Regions from separate parts of the Rhizobium sp. Pop5 genome, predicted to be linked through region 1. Evidence: predicted binding sites of a transcription regulator. Region 1 holds the regulator's gene; each other region holds the start of a gene.
The links. The regulator PhoB, encoded in region 1, activates phosphate uptake and scavenging genes when phosphate is short. The targets are predictions, from matches to a motif close to TGTCATNNANCTGTCAT.
Positions count from the first base shown of each region.

Region 2: the regulator PhoB is predicted to act here: its motif matches at 2,056-2,072, upstream of phnF (phosphonate metabolism transcriptional regulator PhnF).
Region 3: the regulator PhoB is predicted to act here: its motif matches at 5,026-5,042, upstream of NE852_RS21630 (alkaline phosphatase).
Region 4: the regulator PhoB is predicted to act here: its motif matches at 4,487-4,503, upstream of pstS (phosphate ABC transporter substrate-binding protein PstS).

Region 1 covers NZ_CP099399.1:140,222-147,243, reverse strand. The annotation lists gene argF (ornithine carbamoyltransferase) at 1-656, opposite strand, end outside; gene NE852_RS02890 (aspartate aminotransferase family protein) at 675-1,874, opposite strand; gene NE852_RS02885 (GcrA family cell cycle regulator) at 2,300-2,833, shown strand; gene phoB (phosphate regulon transcriptional regulator PhoB) at 3,009-3,692, opposite strand; gene phoU (phosphate signaling complex protein PhoU) at 3,840-4,553, opposite strand; gene pstB (phosphate ABC transporter ATP-binding protein PstB) at 4,598-5,413, opposite strand; gene pstA (phosphate ABC transporter permease PstA) at 5,429-6,751, opposite strand; gene pstC (phosphate ABC transporter permease subunit PstC) at 6,748-7,022, opposite strand, start outside.
Region 2 covers NZ_CP099399.1:4,191,696-4,198,717, forward strand. The annotation lists gene NE852_RS22645 (carbon-phosphorus lyase complex subunit PhnI) at 1-896, opposite strand, end outside; gene phnH (phosphonate C-P lyase system protein PhnH) at 901-1,509, opposite strand; gene phnG (phosphonate C-P lyase system protein PhnG) at 1,509-1,985, opposite strand; gene phnF (phosphonate metabolism transcriptional regulator PhnF) at 2,095-2,832, shown strand; gene NE852_RS22665 (2,3-bisphosphoglycerate-dependent phosphoglycerate mutase) at 2,888-3,523, opposite strand; gene dapB (4-hydroxy-tetrahydrodipicolinate reductase) at 3,545-4,369, opposite strand; gene NE852_RS22675 (ABC transporter ATP-binding protein) at 4,388-6,175, opposite strand; gene NE852_RS22680 (glucokinase) at 6,300-7,022, opposite strand, start outside.
Region 3 covers NZ_CP099399.1:3,965,990-3,973,011, reverse strand. The annotation lists gene pdxY (pyridoxal kinase PdxY) at 1-183, shown strand, start outside; gene NE852_RS21650 (carbonic anhydrase) at 256-897, shown strand; gene NE852_RS21645 (GGDEF domain-containing protein) at 994-2,613, shown strand; gene NE852_RS21640 (lytic transglycosylase domain-containing protein) at 2,665-3,486, opposite strand; gene NE852_RS21635 (aspartate-semialdehyde dehydrogenase) at 3,654-4,688, opposite strand; partial or broken gene NE852_RS32775 (hypothetical protein) at 4,800-4,979, opposite strand; gene NE852_RS21630 (alkaline phosphatase) at 5,101-6,855, shown strand; gene NE852_RS21625 (hypothetical protein) at 6,996-7,022, shown strand, end outside.
Region 4 covers NZ_CP099399.1:1,181,359-1,188,380, forward strand. The annotation lists partial or broken gene NE852_RS07960 (BA14K family protein) at 1-37, shown strand, start outside; partial or broken gene NE852_RS07965 (hypothetical protein) at 409-602, shown strand; gene NE852_RS32715 (ATP-binding protein) at 685-876, shown strand; gene NE852_RS07970 (cupin domain-containing protein) at 1,546-1,899, shown strand; gene NE852_RS07975 (bifunctional diguanylate cyclase/phosphodiesterase) at 2,131-4,257, shown strand; gene pstS (phosphate ABC transporter substrate-binding protein PstS) at 4,617-5,639, shown strand; gene pstC (phosphate ABC transporter permease subunit PstC) at 5,741-6,718, shown strand; gene pstA (phosphate ABC transporter permease PstA) at 6,721-7,022, shown strand, end outside.

The sequences.
Region 1 (7,022 bases):
ACGCAATCGGCGCCGGCGACCGCACGGTCGGCATCATGGCAGAGCATGATTTCGGCGCCCTCATCGCGGGCCCAGTTCAGATAGTGATCCTTCGGCTCGGAACCAAGAGGCACGGCCATGTTCATGCGGTAGCCGAAGCGCGCGGCGCCCTCGACCAGCGAATGCAGCACGTTGTTGCCGTCGCCGGTCCAGGCGATGGTCTTGCCCTTGATCGGGCCGCGGTGTTCTTCGAACGTCATGATATCGGCCATGATCTGGCAAGGATGGGTATCGTCCGTCAACGCATTGATGACCGGCACGGTCGCATGCTCGGCAAGCTCCAGCAGGCGCGAATGCTCGGTCGTGCGGATCATGATCGCATCGACATAGCGCGACAGAACCTTGGCGGTGTCGCCGATCGTCTCGGCGCGGCCGAGCTGCATCTCGGTGCCGGAGAGGAACAGCGTTTCGCCGCCGAGCTGGCGCATGCCGACATCGAAAGAGACGCGGGTGCGCGTCGAGGGCTTTTCGAAGATCATCGCCAGCATCTTGCCGGCCAGCGGCTTGTCGTCCTTGCCGGTTTTGAAGGCCTGCTTGCGGGCGAGCGCATCGTTCATGATGGTTCTGAGATCGGCTGATGTGACCGCCGAAAGATCAAGGAAATGCTTAGGTGTCATATCGTCTTCCTACCTCGTTCAAGCCGTCTTCTTGACCTTGGACGCGCGAATGCTCTCAGCGGCGCGCTCGATGCGGGCAAGGCCCTCGCGGGCTTCCTCGGCGGTGACGACGAGGGGCGGAAGAAGGCGGATAACGTTATCGCCGGCAGGCACGCCGAGCAGATGGGCGGCACGGATCGCCTGCAGCAGTTCGGCTGAGGGGACTGCGGCCTTGACGCCAAGCAACAGCCCCTCGCCTCTGATATCCTCGATCACATCGGGATAACGATCCTTCAACGAGGCGAGGCCCTGGCGGAAAACCAGCGCGACGTCGCGCACATGCTGAAGGAAGCCATCGGCGAGGATGATGTCGAGCACGGCGCTGCCGACGGCCATGGCGAGCGGATTGCCGCCATAGGTCGAACCATGCGTACCGGCCTTCATGCCGGAAGCGGCCTCTGCTGTGGCAAGGCAGGCGCCGAGCGGGAAACCGCCACCGATGCCCTTGGCGACAGCCATGATGTCGGGAGTGATGCCCGACCATTCGTGGGCGAAGAGCTTGCCGGTGCGGCCAACGCCGGTCTGAACTTCGTCGAGGATCAGCAGCAGGCCCTTCTCGTCGCAGATCTGGCGAAGCGCCTTCATGAACTCGTTGGTGGCAGGACGGACACCGCCCTCGCCCTGCACCGGTTCGATGAGGATTGCGGCCGTGGCATCGGTGACCGCAGCGCGGACCGCTTCGATATCGCCGAAAGGCACCTGATCGAAGCCCGGCGCCTTGGGGCCGAAGCCTTCGAGATATTTCTCCTGGCCGCCCGCGGCGATCGTCGCGAGCGTCCGGCCGTGGAAAGCGCCCTCGAAGGTGATGACATGGAACCGCTCGGGATGGCCCTTGGAAAACTGGTAGCGGCGCGCCGTCTTGATCGCGCATTCGAGCGCTTCCGCACCCGAATTGGTGAAGAAAACCTTGTCGGCGAAGGTGGCGTCCGTCAGGCGCTTTGCCAGGCGCTCCTGACCCGGGATTTCATAAATGTTCGAGAGGTGCCAGACCTTGTCGGCCTGCTCCTTCAGCGCGCCCACAACATGCGGATTGCTGTGGCCGACCGATGTGACGGCGACGCCGGCGCCAAAATCGAGATATCGCTCGCCGCTTTCGGTGATCAGCCACACGCCCTCGCCTCGCTCGAACCGCAGCGGGGCACGAGAATAGGTGTCATAAAGCGGCGCGGCTTCAGCCATGGCGCGATCTCCTGATCTAAAAGTTATGGGGCAACTGACTCCGGCTAAGAAACCAGGCCCGAAAAATCAAAAATGCCGCCTCGCGGCGGCAAGCGGTACTATTTCCTTTTCGCGCTGCAATGTCAACAAAACTGCGCCCTTAGCGCATGCAGCAAGCGTGTACAGCGGCATTTCAAGTCTTCAACAGGCATTATTGCAGAAATGACACGCAGGGGCAGCAAGTTGGGGAAAACCCGAAATTCGATTCATCCGGATTCACGCGACTCTTGTCACGGAGTCAGCCTCACACTAGGTTAAAGTTCAATTACTAGACTGCATGCGGCGGAACTAGTCACCAAAATTGATCAGGCGTTTCTTGTTTCGGAGGCTTCCGGGACAACGGTGAGGGATTCTGCCATCACCAACGCAAAAGGTGGAGACAGGGCATGAACTGGACAGACGAGCGGGTCGAAAAACTCAAGAAGCTTTGGTCCGAAGGGCTGAGCGCCAGCCAGATCGCGGCGCAGCTTGGCGGAGTGAGCAGGAATGCTGTCATCGGCAAGGTTCATCGACTGAGCCTTCCGGGCCGCGCCAAGGCCGGCGGCACGGCCACGACGGCGCGAGCGCCCAAGCGTACTACGTCGGCGCCGCGCGCCCCGAACTATGCCTCGCGCATCGCCACCCGCACCGTTACCCGCCAGCAGGGCGCAACGATGCTGAAGGAAGAGATCGAGATCGAAACGATCGAGGAAATGGAATACGTGCCGAAGGGCAACGTGGTTGTGCCGATTTCCCGCCGTCTCGGCCTGACGGAGCTTACCGAGCGCACCTGCAAGTGGCCGGTCGGCGATCCGCTGAAGGAAGACTTCCATTTCTGCGGCTGCGAATCCCCCGACAACTCGCCCTATTGCAGCTATCATCAGCGGCTTGCCTACCAGCCGGTCAACGAGCGCCGCAGGGCAGCAGCCCGCGTCAGCTGAGCGTGTGACATCGCTGGACATCAGAAACGGGCCGAGCGGCCCGTTTTTTTATGGAGCTTTACGGAAGCTCAGGTTTTGGATTGTCGATCAAGTCGGCGCGTGCAGACCCTCGGCAGAATGGCGAGGATGACATCGCGGGTTTTGCCAGGATTGTCAGCGGTTAGAATGGAAGCCCTCAGGCTTCCATCGAATAGCCGGCGCCGCGGACGGTGCGGATAACGTCCTGCATGTTGGAAAAGTTCAGCGCCTTGCGCAGGCGGCCGACATGGACGTCGACGGTGCGCTCGTCGACATAGATGTCGTGGCCCCAGACGCCGTCCAAAAGCTGCGACCGGGAGAAGACCCGGCCCGGCGACGACATCAGGAATTCCAGCAGGCGGAATTCGGTGGGGCCGAGGCGGACTTCGCGGCTCTTGCGATGGACGCGATGGGTTTCGCGGTCGAGTTCGATATCGCCGCATTTCAGCACCGTCGACAGAACCTCCGGACGGGCACGGCGTAGCATCGCCTTGACGCGGGCGACGAGCTCGGGGGTCGAGAAGGGCTTGACGACGTAATCATCGGCGCCCGTCGAAAGCCCGCGGACGCGCTCGCTTTCTTCGCCGCGCGCCGTCAGCATGATGATCGGCAGGCGCTCGGTTTCCGGCCGCATGCGCAGGCGCCGGCAGAGCTCGATGCCGGAGACGCCGGGCAGCATCCAGTCGAGGATGAGAAGGTCGGGCGTGCGCTCCTGAAGCCTGATTTCGGCTTCGTCGCCTCGAAGGATGGTATCGACCTCGAAACCTTCTGCTTCGAGATTGTAGCGAAGAAGCACGCTGAGCGCTTCTTCGTCTTCAACAACTGCAACTCTCGGGATCATGCGTGTCGGTCTCCTCGCGCATGATCCTTAAACCGGGGGTGATTTAAGCAATGCATCCTGCGCAAATTCAGAATTGGCTGCGACCTGTTTGCGCGCCCGGATGGGCGCGCACGCGATCTTCTGGTCCGGGCGACTGGTCCGGAACCGTTATTCCGTAACCGCGCCAACGGTGTTGGCGCTGTCGTCCTTCGGACGATCACCTTCCGGCTGTGCGCCGGTTGCCATGTAGTAGATCGTCTCGGCGATGTTGGTGGCGTGGTCGCCGATGCGCTCGATGTTCTTGGCACAGAAGAGAAGATGCGTGCAGCTCGTGATGTTGCGCGGATCTTCCATCATGTAGGTGAGGAGTTCGCGGAACAGCGACGTGTACATCGCGTCGATCTCGTTGTCGCGTTCGCGGATCGCATTCGCCTTGTCGGCGGCGCGCGTCGTGTAGACGTCGAGCACTTCCTTGAGCTGGACGAGCGCCAGTTCGGACAGATGCTCCAGGCCGCGGGCGAGCTTGCGGGGAACGCCGGTGCTCTGGACGGCGATGACGCGCTTGGCGGTGTTCTTGCCGAGGTCGCCGACGCGTTCGAGATCGGCGGCGATCCGGATCGAACCCATGATTTCGCGCAGGTCCGAGGCCATCGGCTGACGGCGGGCGATGGTGACGATCGCCTTGTCGCCGATCTCGCGTTCGGCGTGATCGAGGATCACGTCGTCGGAGATGACTTTCTGCGCCAGCGCGGTATCGCCGTTGACGAGAGCGCGGACGGATTCGCTGACCATCTGCTCGGCCAGGCCGCCCATTTCGGAAATCCGCCTGGACAGGAACTTCAGATCATCATCATAAGCGGAAAAAATATGTGTCGATGCCATGGGGCTTTATCCTCGAATAACGGGAAGGCTTCGTGTCGCCAAAATCAGCCGAAGCGACCCATGATGTAGTCCTGGGTACGCGGATCGTCCGGATTGGTGAACATCTTGTCGGTGTCGTTCTCCTCGACGAGATTGCCGAGGTGGAACATGGCGGTGCGCTGCGAAACGCGCGCGGCCTGCTGCATGGAGTGCGTAACGATGACGATCGTGTAATTTTCGCGCAGCTCGTGGATCAGCTCTTCGACCTTGGCGGTGGCGATCGGGTCGAGCGCCGAGCAGGGCTCGTCCATCAGGATGACTTCGGGGCTGACGGCGACGGCGCGCGCAATGCAGAGGCGCTGCTGCTGACCGCCCGACAGGCCGGTGCCGGATTCGTGCACGCGGTCTTTGACCTCGTTCCAGAGGCCGGCGCGCTGCAGGCTGGTCTCGACGATCTGGTCGAGATCGGCCTTCGACTTGGCAAGGCCATGGATGCGCGGGCCGTAGGAGACGTTCTCATAGATCGACTTCGGGAACGGGTTCGGCTTCTGGAAGACCATGCCGACGCGGGCGCGAAGTTCGACGACGTCGATATCGGGATCATAGATATCGTCGCTGTCGAGCGTGATCTTGCCGGTGACGCGGCAGCCGTCGATCGTGTCGTTCATGCGGTTAAGGCTCCGCAGGAAGGTCGACTTGCCGCAGCCCGAGGGGCCGATCAGCGCGGTTACGGTGTTTTCGCGGATGTTCAGGTTCACGTCGAAAAGCGCGCGCTTCTCGCCATAGTAAACCGAGACATCCTGGCCGATCATCTTATAAGGGACGTTGCTCATCTTCCGATCCAGCGCCTTTTCAACTGCTGCTTCCGTCAACATGTTCATGATGTTTAACTCCGTTTACCAGCGGCGCTCGAAGCGACGACGCAAGAGGATGGCGCCCATGTTCATGACGATCAGGAACAGGAGCAGGACGATGATGGCACCCGAAGTACGCTCCACGAAGGCACGTTCGGCCTCGTTTGCCCACATATAGACCTGTACGGGCAGAGCCGTCGAGGGATCGAGCGGTGTCGCCGGCGCGTTGGCGACGAAGGCGACCATGCCGATGAGCAGCAGCGGCGCGGTCTCACCGAGCGCATGCGCCAGGCCGATGATCGTGCCTGTGAGAATACCGGGCATTGCGAGCGGCAGGACGTGGTGGAAGACCATCTGCATTTTCGAGGCGCCGAGGCCGAGGGCTGCGGCGCGGATCGACGGCGGCACGGCGCGCAGAGCCGCACGCGTCGCGATGATGATCGTCGGCAAAGTCATCAGCGTCAGCACCAGGCCACCGACCAGCGAAGCCGAACGCGGCATGCCGACGAAGTTGATGAACACGGAAAGACCGAGCAGACCATAGACGATGGAGGGAACGGCGGCGAGGTTGTTGATGTTGACCTCGATCAGGTCCGTCAGCCGGTTCTTCGGCGCAAACTCCTCGAGATAAATCGAGGCGGCAACGCCGATCGGCAGCGAAAGTGCCAGAACGATCAGCATCAGGTAGAGCGAGCCGATGAGGGCGACGCCGAGGCCTGCGGCCTCCGGACGGCTGGAGTTGCCGTTGACGAAGAGGCCGGTGTTGAACTGCTTATGGAGAGCGCCGCTCGCCTTCAGCTCGTTCATCCAACCAACCTGCTTGTCGTTGACCTTGCGGTTCTTCTCATCGACCGAGAGATCGATCTGGCCCTTGTTGGCGCTATCGACATTAGCGTCCGCGAGCACCGTGACATTGACGGTCTTGCCGATGATCGACGGGTCGGCGACGACCATGTCGCGCAGTTGGATCGGCGCGCCCTTGGAGAGCATGGCCGTTGCGTCGCGCACGTCAGGCTTGCTTGAGGCATTGATGTTCAGTTGCTTGACGATCGCGTCACGCAGCAGAACCGGGTAGTTGGCGGCGACCAGAACCGAAGGGTCGGTCGCACGCTTGTTGTTCGGGTCGATCGTCTTCTCGGTGAATTCGATCGGCAGCGTGATCGCCGTCTGCTGGAAGGCGGTGTAGCCCTTGCCGATCACCGTCCACAGCAGGATGAAGAGGAAGACGAGGCCGAAAGCGATGGCGGCGATGCCGTAGGCCTGGAACCGGCGCTCGGCGGCGTAGCGGCGCTTGATACCGATATCGCGGCGTGGAGGTGCCTTGGAGACGGTGACGCCTGATGTGGGAGAAACAATATCCGTCATTCGTACTGCTCCCGGTATTTGCGCACGATGTAGAGCGCATAGATGTTGAGGCAAAGCGTGATGCAGAACAGCGTGATGCCCAGTGCGAAAGCGACCAGCGTCTGCGGCGAGGTGAACTCAAGGTCGCCTGTCAGCTGGTTGACGATCTTGACGGTCACCGTCGTCATCGGCTCGAAGGGGTTGATCTGGATGCGGGCGGCAACACCTGCGGCCAGCACCACGATCATGGTTTCGCCGATGGCGCGCGAGGCTGTCATCAGCAATGCGCCGA
Region 2 (7,022 bases), 380 kb from region 1:
TCGGCGCGAAGCGCGCGATCGACCAGCGACATCGCCATCGCCTTGCGCTCGCTCTGGCCGAAGACCAAGCCGTAGCCGCGGGTGAATTGCGGCGGCGCCTTGGCGGAGCCTTTGAACTGGTTGACCATCTGGCATTCGGTGATCTGGATGGTGCCGAGCGAGATGGCGAAACCGAGCTCCGGCACGTCGAATTCCACCTCGACATCGCCGATGCGGATTTCACCGGTGAAGGGGTGGTTGCGGCCGTAGCCGCGCTGGGTGGAATAGCCGAGCGCCAGCAGGAAACCCTCGTCGCCGCGGGCAAGCGCCTGCAGGCGCAGATCCCGGGTCATCGGGAATTCCATCGGCTCGCGGGTGAGATCGCCGATCTCGTGATCTTCGGGCATGTCGCCGTCGGCCTCGATCAGGCCTTCCTCGCCGAGGATCTCGGAGACGCGCATGACGCGGCCGGTCTCGGCCGGACGCTGAGCCGGCGCATCGACCGCCTCATCCTGAAGCAACGAGGGATCGAGCAGCCGGTGGGTATAGTCGAAGGTCGGTCCAAGCAGCTGGCCGCCCGGCAGGTCCTTGTAGGTTGCCGAGATGCGGCGTTCGATCGTCATATCAGCCGTGTCTAGCGGCTTGGAATAGCCGAAGCGCGGCAGCGTCGTGCGATAGGCGCGCAGCAGGAAAATCGCCTCGATCATATCGCCGCGCGACTGGCGGATGGCCAGCGCTGCGAGCGCACGGTCGAAAAGCGAGGCCTCGGCCATGACGCGGTCGACGGCGAGCGCCAGCTGCGCCACGATCTGGTCGATGCCGATCGCCGGCAGCGAACGGTCGCCGCGGCGGCGGTCTGCAAGCAGGCGATGAGCATTGGCGATGGCGGCTTCGCCACCCTTGACGGCAACATACATGAGCTCAGATCTCCGTTGCTGTGATCTTGGTGGTGCGCGGCAGGCAGAGGAAACGTTCGCCCGATGTCAGCACGATGTCGATGCCACGCGGAAACAGCGCGCGGTTCTCGGTCCAGAGCCGCAGGAAGGTCTCCGGCAGGCCGACCGGCGCGATCTCGGTCACGCTCTGGATGCCGGGACCGATCAGCGCCAGCCCGCGCCCGCCGTCGAGCTCGGCGAGTTCGATGATGAGCGTCGTCGAGCGGTCGGGATATTCCTGCGTGCCTGAGGCAAAGAGGCCGAAGGGGCAAAGCGCAGTGCCGGTTTCCGTAAAGGCGAAGCGCGCCTCGGCCTTCTCCGTGGTCAGCGGCGCGCCGGTGTGGAAGCCGAGCCACTCCGGCACGGCGGATTTTGTCAGCCCCTGGGAAAGCCAGACTGGCGTGTCGTGGTCGCAAAGTGTGAGCGCGATCGCGCCGGCGGCAATGCCGAGCGGCACTGGCGGCGCGACATCGGGCTGAACGGTCTGGATTGTACCGGGACGGGCCATGCCGTCCATCAGCATCTTGAAGACGCTCTGGGCATGGAAGACCGGCTCCGCAAAGCCGCCGGTCAGGGCTTCTGTCCTGAGACCCATCAGTTGTCTCCCCGCACCATGGTGAAGAAATCGACCCGCGTCGCGGCCGTCTCGTCCGCCTTGCGGCGGTCGGCGGCGGCGATGCGTTGGGCGATTGGCGAAAGCAGCGCCTGCTCGACGAAGTCCTTCGTCGCTTCCTCCTGCCAGAGCGCATCGAAGATCGCCGCGAGCCGCGCCTTCTCACGATCCGTACCGAGCGCCTGCGCATGGCCGATGGAGCCTGACTCGAGCCGCACCGTGGCGCGCGTCACCGTCACTTCTCCGAGATTGAAGGGAGCCCCACCACCGCCGATGCGGCCGCGCACCATCACCAGACCGGTCTCCGGCCCGCGGACCGGATGTGCCGCGGGCTTTTCCGGCAATGCATCCCAGACCGCCGAGAGTTCGCTCCGTTCCGCCCGCGCCAGCAGATCGGCGGCGCGTTTGCGCCCGGATTCCGTCTGTGACGCAGCGTCATTCCTGTCCGCTGATATCATCGCCGCTTTCCTTTAAATGTCTATTGATATAGACAATTATACAAGCTATACTTACTCTTAAATCGGTGTCGTGACAAGCGTGTGACGTCGTGCGCAGGGCAGGGGCGGAATGGCAGGACTGAAGCAGGTGCAGAGGCAAACCGGCGTGGCGCTCTGGCGCCAGATCGCCGACCGGATTCGCGAGGGGATCAGCGCGGGAGCCTATGACGAAACGGGAATGGTGCCGCCGGAAACGGTTCTGGCGCTGCAGTTCGGCGTCAACAGGCATACGGTGCGCAGCGCGCTCGCAGCGCTGGCCCAGGAAGGCATCGTGCGTGCGGTACAAGGTCGCGGCACGCTGATCGAGCGCAAGGAGCGGCTGAATTTCCCGATCACCCGGCGCACGCGCTTCACCGCCGGCATCGGCGATCAGGCGCGCGAGATGCGAAGCCTTCTGCTCGACGAGACAGAGGAGGAGGCGAGCGCCGAGGTTGCCCGCTGGCTGGGCCTGAAACAGGGCGAGCAGGTGATCAGGTTGGAAACCTTGCGCCATGCCGACAGACGGCCGGTTTCAAAAGCGACAAGCTGGTTTCCCGCTGCACGATTCACTGGGATCGGCGAGGCCTACCGCAAGCACGAATCGATCACCAAGGCTTTCGCAGAACTCGGCCTGTCGGACTATGTCAGGGCCACGACCGAGGTGACGGCCGCCCATGCGGGCACATCAGATCTCGCTGATCTGGGACTCACCCCCGGCGCGATCCTGCTGATCGCCAAGGCGATGAATACCGATCTCGACGGCATGCCGGTGCAATATTCGATCAGCCGCTTTGCCGCCGACCGAGTGCAGTTCACCATCGAGAGCTGAGGCTCGGAATTGAGGCAGGGCGTGCCGACCGGTCCGGCGACACGCCTCACCGGACTCAGTGTGCGCCCGACATATCGCCGAGCACTTCCTTGGAAGCTACAGTCGAATCCGCGTTCAGCTTGTAGACCATCGGAACGCCGGTCGCGAGGTTGAGGGCGAGGATGCCTTCTTTGCTCAGCTTGTCGAGCACCATGACCAGCGAGCGCAGCGAATTGCCGTGGGCGGCGACCAGCACCTTTTCGCCACGCAGCACGCGCGGCAGGATCTCGGTGAGATAGTAGGGCCAGACGCGGGCGCCGGTGTCGCGCAGGCTTTCACCACCCGGAGGCGGCACGTCATAGGAACGGCGCCAGATATGCACCTGTTCCTCGCCCCATTTTGCGCGCGCATCGTCCTTGTTGAGGCCGGAAAGGTCGCCGTAGTCGCGTTCGTTCAGCGCCTGGTCGCGGATCGTCTCGAGATCAGGCTGGCCGACCTTGTCGAGGATGAGTTTTAGCGTGTGCTGCGCGCGCACCAGCGCCGAGGTATAGGCGACGTCGAATTTGATCCCGTATTCGGCAAGTGCGGTGCCGCCGGCATTGGCTTCCTGGATGCCGAGCTCGGTCAGATCGGGATCCTTCCAGCCGGTGAAGAGATTCTTCAGGTTCCAATCGCTCTGGCCGTGGCGAACGAGGACGAGGGTACCGCTCATGAATATGCCTCCGTAATATCCTTATTGGGAAGAAAGCCCGAGCACGTCGAGCATGGAATAGAGACCCGGCTTCTTGTCGCGCGCCCAAAGCGCCGCCTTGATGGCGCCGCGCGCGAAGATCGAGCGGTCGGCAGCACTGTGCGACAAAGTGACGATTTCACCTTCGCCGGCAAAAAGCACGGAATGTTCGCCGATGACGGAGCCGCCGCGCAACGTCGCAAAACCGATCGTACCGGCTTCGCGGGCACCGGTATGGCCGTCGCGGACCCTGACCGATTTCGAGGCGAGATCGATATTGCGGCCCTTGGCTGCGGCCTCGCCGAGGAGAAGCGCTGTGCCGGACGGTGCGTCCACCTTGTGTTTGTGGTGCATTTCCAGGATCTCGATATCCCAATCAACAGGCTCAAGCGCTCGCGCTGCCTGCTGGGTCAGCACGCTGAGCAGATTGACGCCGAGGCTCATATTGCCCGACTTGACGATGCGGGCATGACGGGCCGCCGCGGCGATCTTAGCATCGTCGTCTGCAGAGCAGCCGGTCGTCCCGATGACATGGACGATGCGGGCCTGTGCGGCAAGGCCGGAGAATTCCACTGTTGCGACGGGCGAGGTGAAGTCGAGCACGCCCTCGGCATGCAGGAAGGCCTGGAGCGGATCGTCGCCGATGATGATGCCGTTCGGCCCGAGACCGGCGATCTCGCCGGCATCCTTGCCCAGGAAGGACGAGCCGGGACGCTCGACCGCGGCATGAAGTGTGGCGCCCTCGATGGAATGGATCAGCCGGATCAGCGTCTGCCCCATGCGCCCTGCTGCGCCGACCACCACCAGTTTCATCGCAGCATCGCTCATGTCGGTCTCTTGATCCGGTCAGTTTGAATCGGAGGCCGAAGGCCTCTGCAGATTGTTGAGGCGAGCGTAAAGACCGTCGCTGACCTTCGCAAGCGTCTCGTGATTGCCTTCCTCGACGACCCGGCCCTGCTGCATGACAACGATCTTGTCGGCGCGCACCACGGTCGAAAGCCGATGGGCGATCACGACGACGGTGCGTCCGGTCATCGCCTCGTCCAATGCCTTCTGCACGGCGGCTTCGGATTCGGTGTCGAGGGCGGAGGTCGCCTCGTCGAGAAGCAGGATCGGCGCGTTGCGCACCAAAGCGCGCGCGATCGACAGTCGCTGGCGCTGGCCGCCCGAAAGCGTCACGCCGTTTTCGCCGACCGGCGTATCGTAACCCTGCGGCTGCGCTGAGATGAAATCATGCGCATAGGCAAGTCGGGCCGCCTCTTCCACCTCGGCATCGGTCGCTTCCGGCCGGCCATAGCGGATATTGTCGCGGATCGTGCCTTCGAACAGGTAAGGCTGCTGTGAGACATAGGCGAGCTGCTGGCGCAGCGACTTCTTGGTAATGTGGGCGATATCCTGGCCGTCGATCAGGATTTCGCCTTCGCGCGGATCGTAGAAGCGCGGGATAAGGCTGATGACCGTGGATTTGCCCGCACCCGAGGGACCGACCAGCGCCGTGGTCGCCCCGCCCTCGGCAACGAAACTGACGCCGCTCAGCACGCTGTCGTTGCCATAGGCGAAGGAAACGTTGCGGAATTCGATCCGTGCCTGCGTCACAACAAGCGGCCGGGCATCCGGCAGGTCGCGCTGGCGCGGCTCCATGTCGAGCAGTTCGTAGATCATCCGGGCATTGACGACGGCGCGCTCCATCTGCACCTGCAGGCGGGCAAGCCGGCGGGCCGGATCATAGGCGAGCAGCAGCGCGGTCACGAAGGAGAAGAAGGCGCCCGGCGGCACATTGTAGTAGATCGAGCGGTAAGCCGCATAGGCAAGCACGCTGGCGACGGCAAACCCCGCGAAGCTCTCCGTCAGCGGAGAAGTCCGTTCGGAAAGGCGGGCAATCCGGTTCGCGCGGCTTTCGGCGGCCTTGATGAGCTTGTTGACCTTGCGCTCCAGCTCTTCTTCCATCGTGAAGGCCTTCACGATGGCAATACCCTGGATCGTTTCCTGCATGGCGCCCAGCACGTGGCTGTTCAGATGCACGGCCTCGCGTGTTGCCGAGCGCAACCGCTTGGAAACGTAACGCAGCGCATAGAGCAGCGGCGGCGCCATGATGAAAACCGCAAGGCTGAGCAGCGGGTCCTGGAGGACCATCACCCCGATCAGCGAAACGAAGGTCAGGAGATCGCGCACGGTCGAGGTGATCGTCAGGTTGAGCACGTCTCGGACGCCGCTGACGTTCTGGCTCACCTGCGCGGCGATATGGGCCGAGCGGGCCTCGCTGAAGAAACCGACGGAAAGCGTCATCAGATGCGCATAGAGGCGGCGCTGATATCGGGCGACGATGTCGTTGCCGACCCTGGAAAGCGCCACCGCCTGGCCGTAACTCGCAAAACCGCGCAGCACGAAAGCGATAAAGATCGAAAGACAGATGATCCAGACGACATCGGCGCGCCGGTTGGCGAAAGCCTCGTCGATGATCGACCGCATGATCCAGGCCGTGAACGCCGTCGAAAGCGCCACGATCACGAGGCAGGCGATCGCGAAGACGTAGCCCCAGAGGTGGTCGCGGCCGTTTTCAGCGATGATGCGCTTCAGGATGCCGGTCACGGTATCGCTGTTGACGCTCTGCTTTTTGCTTTCCGCAGCTTCCAAAAATGAGGCTTCCTGTCTCGGACCAGGCGCACCGCGAAGGCGACGCGCGCTTTTGCCGGGGTCTATAAAGAGTCGGGACCGGTTTGGCTAGAGCGCGCGCGTCCGGGTGGGACGCGCGCTGGGCTCAGCGCCGCCAGCGCCGGCCCTCCGTCGAGACGCCGAAATTCGCCGGCATGCGCGCATAGGAGGAAAGCCCGGCAAGGGCTGCGAGCGGATGCGTCACCACATAGGTCGGTATGGTGCGTAGCAGCGCGCTATGCGGCGCCTTGTCCTCGAAGGCCAGACGGAATTCCGGCTTCTTCAGCGCCGGGATGATCTTCTGCGAGATGCCGCCGGAGAGATAGACGCCGCCGCGCGCCATGAACACCATCGCCAAATCGCCGGCCACACGGCCGAGATAGGTGGCAAACAGCGAGACGGTTTCGACAGCCGCCTTGTCGCTGCCGGCAAGCGCATGCGAGGTGATGTCGGCCGGGTCCTTCATCGTCGGCTGAATGCCGTCGACGACGCAGATGGCGTTGTAGAGGTTGACGAGGCCGCGTCCGCAGAGGATCTGTTCGGCCGAGACGCGGCCTTCGATCGTCTCGATATGCGGGAAGATGTCATAGTCGCGCTTGCTGCGCGGCCCGAGATCGATATGGCCGCCTTCGCCGGGAACGGGGATCCAGCTATGCTGCGCATGCACGAGCCCGCCGACGCCGAGGCCGGTGCCGGGTCCGAGCACGACGCGGGAAGCGATCATGTCGCCGGCGGCGTCGCCGATGCGTTCGCGATTTTCATCCGAAAGGGCGGCGATTGCCAGCGCCTGCGCCTCGAAATCATTGACGACGAGCACATCCTCCATGCC
Region 3 (7,022 bases), 600 kb from region 1:
GGCCTCGAGGACGAAAAGGCGCTGCAACTTGCCACCGCCAGCGTCTTTGAAGTGCTTGCCCGCGCCGTCAAACGCGGCAGCAACGAGCTGATGCTGGCAAGCGACGCGTCCAGCCTTTCGACGCCGATGGCCATGGTGCAGATGCGCCGGCTCGTGCATCCGGCGCAGCGGCGGAAAAAATGACGCATTTGTCGATGCATGCATTTTGCAGTGCAGCAGTTGATCTTATCGTCCGTGCGCGCTAATCCAGAAGGCATGCAGCGTTTTCCAACACTTCTTCTGGACGGCTATCGCAACTTCATGAACGGGCGTTATGCCGACGCCCGCGACAGGTATCGGCAGCTTGCCGAAAACGGCCAGAGCCCGAGCACCCTGGTCATTGCCTGTTCGGACTCGCGTGCGGCGCCGGAGCTGATCTTTGATGCCGGCCCGGGCGAACTCTTCGTCATCCGCAACGTCGCCAACATGGTGCCGCCCTACGAGCCGGACGGTCATTTCCATTCGACATCGGCCGCACTTGAATTTGCCGTTCAGGCGCTGAAAGTCTCCGATATCGTCGTGATGGGTCATGGCCGCTGCGGCGGCATCCGTGCAGCGCTCGACCCGAATGCCGAGCCCCTGTCTCCCGGCGATTTCATCGGCCGCTGGATGTCGCTGGTCAAGCCCGCCGCTGAGCAGATCCAGAGCAACGATGTGATGACGGCCGCCGAGCGGCAGACGGCGCTGGAGCGTGTCTCCATCCGCAATTCCATCAACAATCTCAGGACCTTCCCCGATATCAAGGCGCTCGAAGAAGCAGGAAAAATGCATCTTCACGGCGCCTGGTTCGATATTTCGACGGGCGAGCTCTGGGTCATGGACGCCGAGACGCGCGATTTCATTCGTCCCGAAATTTAGGGACTTGCCGCTTTATCAGTTTTTTAACAATTGATGCTAAGGTTGCGGTCTATTGGTCGCGCATGACCGACGTTTTGATCACCGTGGCGATTGGCGATGAAGTTCGAAACCATCAAAAGGGTCATCCTGGCCGCCATCATGCTGCCTTTCGTCTTCATGCTGATTGAAGGCGTCGTCGTCATCCGCTCTTCGCTCAGACAATACAGGGATCTCGAAAAGGACCGGCAGTTCGCCGACGTGCTCGCCCGCGGCGGGTCCATCGCCGCCACGGAGATCCTCAGTGAAATTGGCGCCACCCGCCTCTACCTCGCACGTCCCAATAGCAGCACTGCCGCCGACATGCAGAGAAGCCGGGTGATGCTCGATCGCGAGCGCAGCGCCTTCTATGCCAGCCTGCCCCCCCGCGATACGCTCGAGGAGGGGCTCGCGGGCGAATTATCGATTCTCAGCCTTGCCTATAGCCGCATCGTCGCCGCACGTAGCGCCGTCGACCAGGGCCTTTACGCCGGTAGCGATCCCGGCTCTATCTATTGGTATGCGGCCCTCAAGCAGCTTGCCGTTGTCGATGCGCTTTCACCACGGATCAGCGATCCGGTGCTGCTCGAAAAATCCAACCAGCTGATGGGTATCCTGCTGACCTATTACGGCGAAAGGCTGATTACCGGCGTCGGCACCCGCTACCTTGATCATGGCGTCTCTGCCAGATTTCCGGTGGAGTTGTTCATACAGGGCAAAGTCATGCTCGGTGAGGGCATGGATCACATGGTCTTCCATTCAACGGCGCCGATCGTGCGCGATATCGTTGCCTATCTCGGCCGCAGCGACCAGGTGAAGGCGAATGCGATCACCGATGCCATCCTTGCCGGATCGCGGCCGACGCGTGAAGTGCGCGACGTCTGGGCCACTGCGCAGAGCGAACGCATGGCCTTTCTGCAGCAGAAGATGGTCGAAGCCGCAAAAGATATTCACGAGACCGGCGAAAGCCTTTCGACGCGCTCGCACATTCACCTGACGCTGATCCTGTCGCTGTGCGCCGGCCTGCTCATTCTCGCCACATTGGTGATGCTGCTGGCGGCAAGGGGCCTGCGCTTGATCGACCGGTTGACGCGGGACCGCGAGATGTTGGTAGGCGAATTGCGCAACGCCGCTCAAATCGATCTTCTAACAGGCCTTTACAACAGGCGCGGCTTCGAGGTCGCGGCATCTGCGCTCCTCACACAGGCCGAGCATGGCTCGCGCTGGATTTCCGTGGTGCTTTTCGACCTTGATCATTTCAAGAAGGTCAACGACGCCTACGGTCATGATGCCGGCGATGCCGTGCTACGGCATGTCGCGGGCGTCGCGCGCGAGAATTTCCGCTTCTTCGATCTGCTGGTGCGCCATGGCGGCGAGGAGTTCCTGGCGCTTCTGCCGGATTCGACGCCTGACGATGCCGCAATCGTTGCCGAGTGCGTGCGGCTGGCGATCGAGGCTGCGGAAATTCCCTTGCCGAGCGGCGAACTTCTCAAGGTCACGGCGAGCTTCGGATGCGCCGGTCGGGCAAATGACGCCTTCAACCGGAATTTCGAGGACCTGGTTAAGCGCGCCGATCTGGCGCTCTACGCCGCCAAAGCCTCTGGCCGCAATTGCGTCGTGTCGGGACCGACCGTGCCGGTGGCGCCACAGGAAGAACGACGCAAGACGGCGTCCGGCGGTGGTTTCGATTCTCGCATATGAAAAACGCCGCATATCGCAGCGGCGTTTTGAGGTGTCACTATCGATAAAGGCTTATCTGCCGTCGATCTGCTGGCCGATATAGGCGATCGCCTGTTGGTAGACGCTTGCGGCGTTCCAGCCCTGAATAGCAACGAAATTCGGTTCTCCCGGCTGATAGCCGGCGCCGGCGCGCCAGCCATGGCCCTTGAGGAAATTTGCGGTCGAGGCGAGCGCATCGGCGCGGGAACCGACCATATCGACGCGGCCATCGCCATCGCCATCGGCGCCGAAGCGTACGACGTTGCGCGGCAGGAACTGCGTCTGGCCGATTTCACCATGGGCAGCGCCCCTGGCCTGCGGGCTGAGATAACCCTCGGAAACGAGCTGGAGTGCCGCATAGAGCTGGTCGGTGAAATATTCCGAACGGCGGCAGTCATAGGCAAGGGTTGATACAGCCGACATCGTATGTTGGTTGCCCATGTAGCTGCCGAAACCGGTCTCCATGCCCCAAATTGCGATCAGCGGGCCGGCCGGAACGCCGAAACGGCGCTCGATCGAGGCGAAGAGCGCCTGGTTGGCGGCTTTCATCGAACGGCCGCGGGAAATGACGGCTGCACCGCCGCGCTTCTGCATGAAAGCGTCGAAGGAAAGCTTGAAGCTTTTCTGACCGCGGTCGGCGGCGATCGTCGGCTTGTTATAGCTGACATTGGCGAAGGCTCGGCTAAGGACCGATTGGCTGACGCCGTTGGCCGCTGCCGTCTGCTTGAAATCGGCAACCCAGGCGTCAAAGCCGGCGCTGGTATTGCCGCATTGCGCGCCCTGCGCGAACGCCGGTACCGCATGGAGGACGCCCATTGCCGCGGCGGCCGCCAGAATCAATTTTGTCATGCGCATTGAGAAACCCCGCTCTCGATCTGCATAGCTTTTTGGCCGGGCAAGAGAATGCCAGCCACTCGCGATTTTGTCACGATCACCTTTTAGCAAGCACTTATACGGCTGCATCTGGCCGAAAAGCCCCGCTCGTCGAGCAGGGCTTAGCATCTTATGGTTTACAAATGGTATCAGGCTGCCTGCTTGCGCGGCTTGACGAGGCCGCGATTGACGAGCAGCTCGGCGATCTGGATGGCATTCAGCGCCGCGCCCTTGCGCAGGTTGTCGGAGACCACCCACATGTTGAGGCCGTTTTCAACAGTCGCGTCCTCGCGGATGCGCGAGATATAGGTCGCGTCCTCGCCGGCGGATTCATACGGCGTGATATAGCCGCCGTTCTCGCGCTTGTCGATGACGAGGCAGCCGGGTGCGTCGCGCAGGATGTCGCGGGCCTGGTCGGCGGTGATCTCGTTTTCGAACTCGATGTTGACCGATTCCGAATGGCCGATGAAGACAGGAACGCGCACCGCCGTGCAGGTTACCTTGATCTTCGGGTCGAGCATCTTCTTCGTCTCGGCCAGCACCTTCCACTCTTCCTTCGTGTAGCCGTCCTCCATGAAGGAGTCGATGTGCGGGATGACGTTGAAGGCGATGCGCTTGGTGAACTTTTTGTTCTCGATCGGATCGGCAACGAAGACGGCGCGCGTCTGGTTGAACAGCTCATCCATGCCGTCCTTGCCGGCGCCGGAGACCGACTGGTAAGTCGATACGACGACGCGCTTGATCTTGGCGAAGTCGTGCAGCGGCTTCAGCGCGACCACCAGCTGGGCGGTCGAGCAATTCGGGTTGGCGATGATGTTACGCTTGGTAAACTGCGTGATGGCGTCGGGGTTCACTTCCGGCACGATCAGCGGTACATCGGCGTCGTAGCGCCAGGCCGAGGAATTGTCGATGACGACGCAGCCCTGCTGACCGATCTTCGGCGAGAACTTCTTGGAGACCTCGCCGCCAGCCGACATCAGGCAGATATCGGTATCGGAGAAATCGTAATTTTCCAGATTGGAGACCTTCAGCGTCCGGTCACCGTAGGAAACTTCGGTGCCCTGCGAACGCGCGGAGGCGAGCGCCACGACCTCATCGGCGGGGAAGCCTCGTTCGGAGAGGATGTTGAGCATCTCCCGGCCGACATTTCCGGTGGCTCCCGCAACTGCTACTTTGAAACCCATTTCTCAAGCTCTCTTTCTCTTCTCTCCTCTGTCCGGTGAGGGGGAAAGGCGCGAATAATCGCGTCTTCCTGTCCCCAGCCGAGCCGGGGAGAGAGCGGCAGGCCAGAGACGTCAGACGGTTTTCGTCGTCGTTTTGGCCTTGGTTTTGGAAGAAACCGGAACGGCAATATCCACCCCAGCAACCCGTGCCCGGTCATTGCATTCGGCAATGGCGTGTTCGTCGCGAACCATGGAGATTCCTTTTCCGCTGTTGCTCTTAGAAGGTTTTCCACAGGAGTCAAGGTTTTTGCTTGGAGTGTTCGCGGTCGGGAGGAGCGGCCTAGGTCCTGCGACCTTTTGTCATCCCGCTGTCATCCCCGGCAGGTATCCCGGCCCGATTGGCAATTGTCTGCAACGAAAACGGGGGTTTTCCATGCGTACGCTTCTCGCCGCCTTTGCGGCCACCACCATCCTCGCGGGCGCCGCTGAGGCGACGACGGTCTATCCGCTTGACCGCGCCACGATTCTCGTCGGCTCGCCGTTCGACTTCAAGGTCGAGCTCAACAAGCAGGTCAAGCCTGAAGACGTGAAGATCACGGTCAACGGCCAGGATTACAAGACCGTTCTCGGGGGCGAGGCGCAGTTCGTCGAGTTGGAAAAGGGTAAGGAAGACAAGGCTCTCGGCTCCGCTCTCCTGCTGCGCGGCCTGAAGATTTCTGCTCCCGGCGCCTACAAGGTCGAGGTCGCCGCCGGCGACGAGACGAAGTCCGTCACCTGGAACGTTTACGAGACCGCCGGCCAGCCGAAGGCCAAGAACATCATCTTCCTGCTCGGCGACGGCCTTTCCGTCGCGCACCGCACCGCCGCCCGCATCATGTCCAAGGGCATGACCGAGGGTAAGGCCAACGGCCGCCTGAACATGGACGACCTCGACCATATGGCCTTCATCGGCACGTCGGCGACGAACGCGGTTTCCACGGACTCGGCCAATACGATGTCGGCCTACATGACGGGTCACAAGACCGCCGTCAACGCGCTCGGCGTCTATGCGGACCGCACGCCGGCCTCGCTCGACGATCCGCGTGTCGAAACCTTCGCGGAAGCTCTTCGCCGCACGACCAAGAAGTCGATCGGCATCGTTGCGACGGCTGAGGTCGAAGACGCCACGCCGGCTGCAGTCGTTTCCCATACCCGCAACCGCAGCGACAAGGCCGAGGTCGTCGGCATGCTGCTCGACGTCAAGCCGGAAGTCCTGCTCGGCGGTGGCTCGGCCTATTTCCTCGGCAAAGAGGTCGCCGGTTCCAAGCGCAAGGACAACCAGGATTACATCAAGCTGTTCCAGGATGCCGGTTACAAGCTCGCTACCGACAGGAACGAACTTGCAGCCAACGCATCGGCTGAAGGCAAACTCCTCGGTCTCTTCCACACCGGCAACATGGACGTTACGCTCGATCGCGAATTCCTGAAGAAGGGCACCGTCGACAAGTTCCCGAACCAGCCGGGCCTCGTCGAAATGACTAAGGTTGCGCTCGACCGCCTCTCGAAGAATCCGGAAGGTTTCTTCCTGATGGTCGAAGGCTCCTCGATCGACAAGATGTCCCATCCGCTCGATTGGGATCGCGCCGTCTTCGAAACCATCGAATTCGACCAGGCGATCGGCGTTGCCCGCGAATTTCAGAAGGCCCATCCCGATACGCTGATCGTCGTCACCGGCGACCACACCCATGGCGTATCGATCATCGGCACTGTCGATGACGAGAAGCCCGGCACTGAGATGCGCGAAAAGGTCGGGACCTACGCCGAAGCCGGCTTCCCGAACTACAAGGATGAAAACGGCGATGGCTACCCCGACAAGGTCGACGTCAGCCGCCGTCTGTTCCTGAGCGCTAACAACGGCCCTGACCACTACGAGACCTTCCGTCCGAAGCTCGACGGTCCGTTCGTTCCGGCTGTCCAGAACGAAAAGAAGGAATATGTCGCCAACGAGCAGTACAAGGATGTTCCCGGCGCGGTCTTCGTCCAGGGCAACCTTCCCAAGGGCAGCGAAAGCGGCGTCCATGCGGTCGACGACGTCGTATTGCAGTCGGCCGGTCCGGGTTCGGAAGAATTCCATGGCTACATGGAACAGAGCGACGTCTATCGCGTGCTTGCCGACACCTTTGCGCTCGGCGTCAAGCAGACGAACTGACCTGAAGTCGATCCTGCAGGACCGCTTGCCGGTCCTGCCCCTTTCATCGATCCTGATCCCGGCCGATTACAGCGCCGCGCGTCTTTCAGACGCGCAAAAGCACGATGCTAGAGGCCAGGATTTGCTTCCTGGAGGTCGCCATGGACATATTCTCTTCGCTGCATCTC
Region 4 (7,022 bases), 1.0 Mb from region 1:
CCACCCCAATTACGGCCCTCGCCAATGCTTCGGCCCCGCCGGCGGCATTCGACAATGGGGCCGGACGAACGTACATCATTTGTTGCTTCGCACCTGCGGTAATTATCATACGATTGAAAACGCTAAATACTCACAAAAATCAGTTGCTTGCTCGATGTTTCTCGACTAGATTTTTTGCAGAAGAGTTCCGAATAACCGTCCCACGCCGACGATACTCAGCGGTCGTTTGACCTCGCTTGAGGGAGGATGATGACTTTGTTTGTCCGACTTCGTTTCTTCGCCATGGCGCAGCGAGTGCGTGATCTCGTCTCGATCCGATACCGACCTACGGCGGCAATCTGACGCGTCGTACCCCTTTGTTCCACTTTTCTAAGATGGTGCTCCTGTGTGGCGCGCCCGAGGTCTGCTATGCAAAGGCAAGCTGTCGTATTCAACGGTCAGGAAGTCGGGATCGCGGTCCCTGCCGAAAACCGCCTCAAATTCATCGCTGTCCGCTTTAATGTCATCGACCTGGACAACAGGCTCTTCGACACGGTTACCGAATCCGGCGCGCCATTACAGAGCATCTCGCGTCCAGCGGTCGTGCGATTACCTCTCACTGAGTGGCATAAACTTTGATCACCATCCCGAAGGCGGACTTCAAACGCCTTCAAGTACGCCTTCCCGAACGACGATGGCGGGAGCGTGGAGATCACGCTGACCTTTGAAGGAGCGGACATCCTCCGCACTGTGGCAGACAACGGGGCAGGGTGCCCGCCCGACCTTGGCGATGGGATCGGATCGAAACTCGTCAAGCCGATGGCGGCGCAGTTCCATGGCGAGGTGATCAGGCATCCCTCGGAGAAGGGGTGCCGTGTCGACGTCAGGCTGAGATAGCCCGACGAGAAATCGCAGGCTTTGTTCGCTTGTATCGAATATGGTTGTCGGGGCAGGGATTCGAACCCCGCGTCACAGCTCGAAAGCTGGAAGCAACCTCGGATACCCGAGGGATGGGGAGAGCGCCGCGCTCCGATTACGCTTACGCCCGACTGAAGCATTAACTCGCGGGCTTTGCGATTGTTCCTGATAGAGTGGCCCTGGGATCGCAAAGCGCAAGATCACCACGACCTTAACGGACAGGATAACTGCCGCCAGTGCCGCGACAAATTGATCACCTGGCCAAGGAGGTGTGCTAGGTCCCGTAGCGGCAGGTTCTTTCTCAGGAGAATGACATGATCACCCGACGCTCCGTCTTGACAACACCCCTCTTCGAGATTGCGATGCGCAATGCGGCCTCGGTCCGCACCAGCTTTCGTTCCCTGCGAAAGTTGGGCGGTCAGCCCCGCTCCAGCGGACAGGCGCATGATTTTCTTGGTCGCAATGTACGCTTTTTTGCGGTTGCAAAACTGAACATAGGTATGCTGCGAGAGCATTGGGGCCGAGCAATGGTATGCTGCGAAGATGTTGAACGTATACTGCGAACGCGCATGAAAAATCCAACGATTTCAACCTTGGCCTTGGCCCCCGCAAGCGTCGCTTCGAAGAACACTGAGATCGGAGGAACCCATGGTAACCACCGCGAATTTCATCACCTTCGGCATCGATGACCTCGATCCGGAGTTCGGCGCTCCGGAGCCTGGCCGGATCGTTTCCGGCGATCCGCAGTTCCGCACCTGGAGCCTGGAGGAGGCCGAAGGTGGCCTCTATTCCGGCATATGGGAGGCGACGCCGGGAAAATGGCGGATCGTCTACGACGAGTGGGAATATTTCAGCCTGCTCTCCGGCTATTCGATCGTGACGGAGGACGGCGGCGAACCGGTTCATCTGAAGGCGGGCGACCGGATGATCTTGAGACCCGGCTTCAAGGGAACGTGGGAAGTCGTTGAAACGACTCGCAAGGACTATGTGATCAAGGTCTGAGCAGCGCCCCGCAAACCGGCGACGACACGGGGCCTGTCCCGCTTTGCGGCGACTGCAGCCGTTTCTTCTGCGAATTGCCGCGTCTCTTTGCCAGATAAAACGCTTTTGATCTTTCGCATTAACGCCGCCTACATCGTCAAATGCTAGACCTTATCCGCAGCGCATTGCGGACATGATGTCTCCTGCCGTCCCCATAGACATGACCTTGCAATCGATCTTCTCGGAATTTGCATGTCGTCGAAACTTGCAGGTAGGCACGTTCGAGCCCAGACGTTTTCCATCATTGCGACAACCGTCTGCTTTCTTGTCGTCGCCCTCTTACTGACCGGCCTCATGAGCCACGTGGTCATCACGATGACTCGGTCGGCAAACGAGATCGACGACGCCAGGGCCAATCGCGCCGCCCGTGCGGCGATTGCGGCCTTTGTCAGTCGCCTTAGCGCGACGACAAGGGATAACGCCGTATGGGACGACGCCTATAGCGCGACCTCATCTCCGACTGCAGCCGATTGGGCCTATGAAAACTGGGGGAAAACCAGCGAGGACTATCCGCTATACGACGGGGCGATCGTGATTGGGCCTGACGGGTCTTCGATCATTTCCGCTTATGCAAAAGGCAAGCCTTTCCAGCCGGGCGCGTTTTTCGGTGAAGCCTTCTATCGGCAGATCAACGCGGCCGCCGATCCGGGACAGGCACCGATCATCAATTTCATCAGGACCGAAAACGGTCTCGCGGTGATCGCGTCACAGGCAATCCAGCCGTTCACGATAGATGGCGAGCTGCCGAAGCTCAGCGTCCTGACCCTTTACAAGGAATTCACATCGGAAGTTCTCGACACGCTTTCGAACGAACACGAGCTTGAAGGGTTGCGCCTTGCGGCCGCGCCCGAACAGGGCCTGCTGGACACGCCGATCAAGGACATGTGGGGTCAGGTTATCGGCCATCTCGTCTGGCCCAGCAAAGCGCCGGGAAGCGCCGTATTCCATCAGGTCTATCCTTATATTGCAGCCGCTACCATCATCCTCATGCTGTTCTTGTCCGGTGTTCTGCTGGTGGGCGCATCCGAGGCTCGACGCCTGCACCAATTGGCGCAAACGGCGCTTTTCGAGGCCACCCATGATAGCCTGAGCGGACTGTTGAACAGACATGGGCTTCTCAACCTGCTGGAAGAGCTGGAAGACTCGGGTTCTCCACGCCGCCTCCATCTGGTCGACCTCGATGGCTTCAAAGCCGTCAACGATGCCTGGGGGCATGCGGTTGGGGACGATTTGATCCGGATGGTCTCGGCCGCCCTGATGTCTTGTCATCCCGAAGTCGTTGATGCGGCCCGGCTCGGAGGCGACGAGTTCGCGCTCGTGCAGGTCGGGTCCGCCTCGGGCGAGGAGATGGAAAGAGCCATTCTGGCGCTCTTTGCCGAACCCTTCAAAATCGACGGACGAACGATCGAGGTTGGAGCAAGCATCGGCACCGCTGCACGCACAACCGACGTGTCGCCGCTGGAGCTCCTGCGTAGAGCGGATATGGCTCTTTATCGCGCCAAGGCAAATGGCCGTGGCCAGGCGGTCGAGTACGATTTCGAGCTGGACCGTGAGCGCCAACGTATCGCCGAGCTGGAAGGGCAGTTGAAGAGCGCCATCAATGATGGCGCGATCGAAGCCGTTTTCCAACCTCTCGTCTCCGCCTCGACCGGTGCTGTCACGGGTCTTGAAGCGCTGGCGCGCTGGAGAACGGCGACAGGCAATATCAGCCCGGAGATTTTCATCCCTCTCGCCGAGAGATGCGGCCTCATCGATGCGCTCGGCGCTCACATGCTGAAAACATCGATCGAACATGCCAGGAACTGGCCCGACCTGGCGTTGTCGGTGAATGTCTCGCCGATCCAGCTCTGCAATCCGGAATTTGCCGCCGAGGTGATCTCGCTCCTGCGGGAACTCGATTTCGATCCGCATCGACTGACGTTGGAGATCACCGAAGGCGTTCTGATCACCAATCCGGATCAGGCCCGGCGCTCGATCGACCAGCTCAAGCGCGTCGGCATCAAGTTCGCGCTCGATGACTTTGGCTGCGGCTACGCAAGCATCGGCGCATTGCGGCAGTTCGGCTTTGATCGCATGAAGATCGACCGATCGCTCGTGTCCGCTCTCGACGAGGCTACAAATGGCGCGGATGTTCTTCGGGCAACCATCTCGCTTGCGACCGCTCTGCAGATTCCGGTCACCGCCGAAGGGATCGAGAACAGCCGCCAGGCTGCGATCCTGCGAGACGCCGGGTGCGATCAGCTTCAAGGCTATCTGATGGGCAAGCCTATGTCGGCGCGCGACATATCCACCAAGCTGCGGGAAGAGACCGCCGCTTAGTGCCCATTGGATTCCGCCGTCGCTGCCTTGACGGAGGAGGTCGGCTCGGGATTTAATTCTGACGTCTGAGAGCGACATTTTCGGCCATGGCTGCGGCAATCCACCACAGCGATGCGTCAATCTATCCCAATGTTTTTGCTAAGGCTTTGTTAAATCCCGGATTCGGCGGAAAGACTGCGGGCGCAGCCTTCGATGCACGGCCTCTCAGTCGGTTTCAACGGTCAAAATCCGTCATCAAACTGCAATAAAACGCGCCTAGCCCGCCTCGTGTGACGGGAATTTCAGCGCCCCCGACAATGGACACCCCCTCCATGGTGCTGGTCTCGTTGTCCTTCAATTCCATTAGGGAAGCGCTTCATATGCTCACCAAGACACTCCTTTCGGCCTGCCTCGGCGCGGGTCTGGTTGCCGCGCTGGCAGTTTCGGCGTCCGCCGCCGACATCACCGGCGCCGGCTCCACCTTCGTCTATCCGGTCCTCTCCAAGTGGTCTGCGGACTACAACAAGCAGACCGGCGACAAGCTGAACTATCAGTCGATCGGCTCGGGCGGCGGTATCGCTCAGATCAAGGCTGCAACGGTTGACTTCGGCGCGTCCGACAAGCCGCTCGAGCCGAAGGAGCTGTCCGACGGCGGCTTCGGCCAGTTCCCGCTCGTTGTCGGCGGCATCGTGCCCGTCATCAACGTCAAGGGCATCAAGTCGGGCGAGCTGAAGTTCACCGGTAAGGTTCTCGCCGACATCTACCTCGGCAATGTCACCAAGTGGAACGACAAGGCCATCGCCGATCTGAACCCGGGCTTGAAGCTGCCCGACAGCCAGATCGCCGTCGTTCACCGTTCGGACGGTTCGGGCACCTCCTTCAACTGGACGAACTACTTCTCCAAGGTCAACGAGGACTGGAAGAGCAAGGTCGGTGAGGGCACCGCCGTCAACTGGCCGGTCGGCATCGGCGGCAAGGGCAACGAAGGCGTTGCCGCTTACGTCACCCGCGTCAAGGATTCGATCGGCTACGTCGAATATGCCTACGCCCTGCAGAACAAACTGCCTTACGCTCTGATCCAGAACGCGGCCGGTCAGTACCCGAAGCCGAGCGCCGAAAGCTTCTCGGCTGCCGCTGCGAGCGCCGAATGGACCAAGGCTCAGGACTTCTACCTGATCATGACCAACGCTCCGGGCGAAAAGGCCTGGCCGGTGACCGCCACGACCTGGGCGATCATGTATAAGGACCCGAAGGACGCGGCACGCTCCAAGGCTGCCTTCGCCTTCTTCAAGTGGGCCCTCGAAAACGGCCAGAAGGAAGCTTCCTCCCTCGATTACGTTCCGCTTCCGGAGACCCTGGTGAAGCAGATCGAGGACTACTGGACGGCTTCCTTCAAGGGCTGATCCCTGCAGGACACGCGTTCGGAGCGGGAAGCCAGGCTTTCCGCTCCGAATGCCTTTGACATTTGACTTTGATACCCCCTCAAAGCAGTCGAGCGTATAATATGAGCGAAGCATTGGCATCGCTGCCTGCCTCCGGAGCGGGCGTGAAGCGTCGCGATGGCGCGACCGGCGATCGTATTTTCTATTGGATAGTTTTGGGCTGCGGCCTGTTTGTTCTCGCAGCATTGCTTGCCGCCGCAACCTCCATGACCCTGGGCGGGCTTCAGGCGTTCCGGACCTTCGGGTTTGGCTTTCTGACCGGCACGGAATGGGATCCGGTTGCCCAGCAGTTCGCGGGTCTCGTGCCGATCTACGGCACGCTGGTCACCTCGGCGCTTGCCATGATCATCGGCGTTCCCGTCAGTCTCGGTATTGCGGTTTTCATCACCGAAGTCGCGCCGCGCTCCATCCGCGGCCCGATCGGCGGCGCCGTCGAGCTTCTCGCCGGCATCCCTTCGATCATTTACGGCATGTGGGGTCTTTTCACCTTCGCCCCCTTCATGTCGGATTACGTTCAGCCGGTGCTGATCGACTGGCTTGGCCCGATCCCGGTGATCGGCGCGCTGTTCTCGGGCGCTCCGCTGGGCATCGGCATGCTGACGTCGGGCATCGTGCTGGCGATCATGATCATCCCCTTCATCTCCTCGGTCATGCGCGACGTCTTTCTGGTCGTTCCTGCGCAACTGAAGGAATCGGCCTATGCGCTGGGTTCGACCAAGTGGGAAGTGGTGCGTGACATCGTCATCCCGCACACGCGCACCGCTGTCGTCGGCGGCATCTTCCTCGGGCTCGGCCGCGCGCTTGGAGAGACCATGGCGGTGACCTTCGTCCTCGGCAACACCCATAATATCGCCGTGTCGCTGATGGAGCCGGGCACCTCGATCGCCGCGACGCTCGCCAACGAGTTTGCCGAGGCCTCGGACGATCTCTACAGATCGTCGCTCTCCGCGCTTGGCCTCATTCTTTTCGTCGTGACCTTCATCGTTCTGGCCGCCGCCAAGCTCATGCTGGTGCGCATGGCAAAACAGAGGGGAGAGTAATCATGGCCACCTATTCGGGCTCCCTCTACCGCCGCCGCCAGATCGGCAGCGCGATTGCGCTGACGCTCTGCGGTCTCGCCACCGTGCTCGGCCTGGTTTTTCTGGTCTGGATCCTCTGGACGACGCTGATACACGGCCTGTCGGCGCTAGGCCCCAGTCTTGTCACCGAAATGACGCCGCCGCCCGGCGAAGACGGTGGCGGTCTCGCCAACGCCTTCATGGGCAGCCTGCTGATGGTCGCGCTCGCCGTCGTCATCGGCACGCCGATCGGCGTGCTCGCCGGCACCTATCTGTCGGAGTTCAG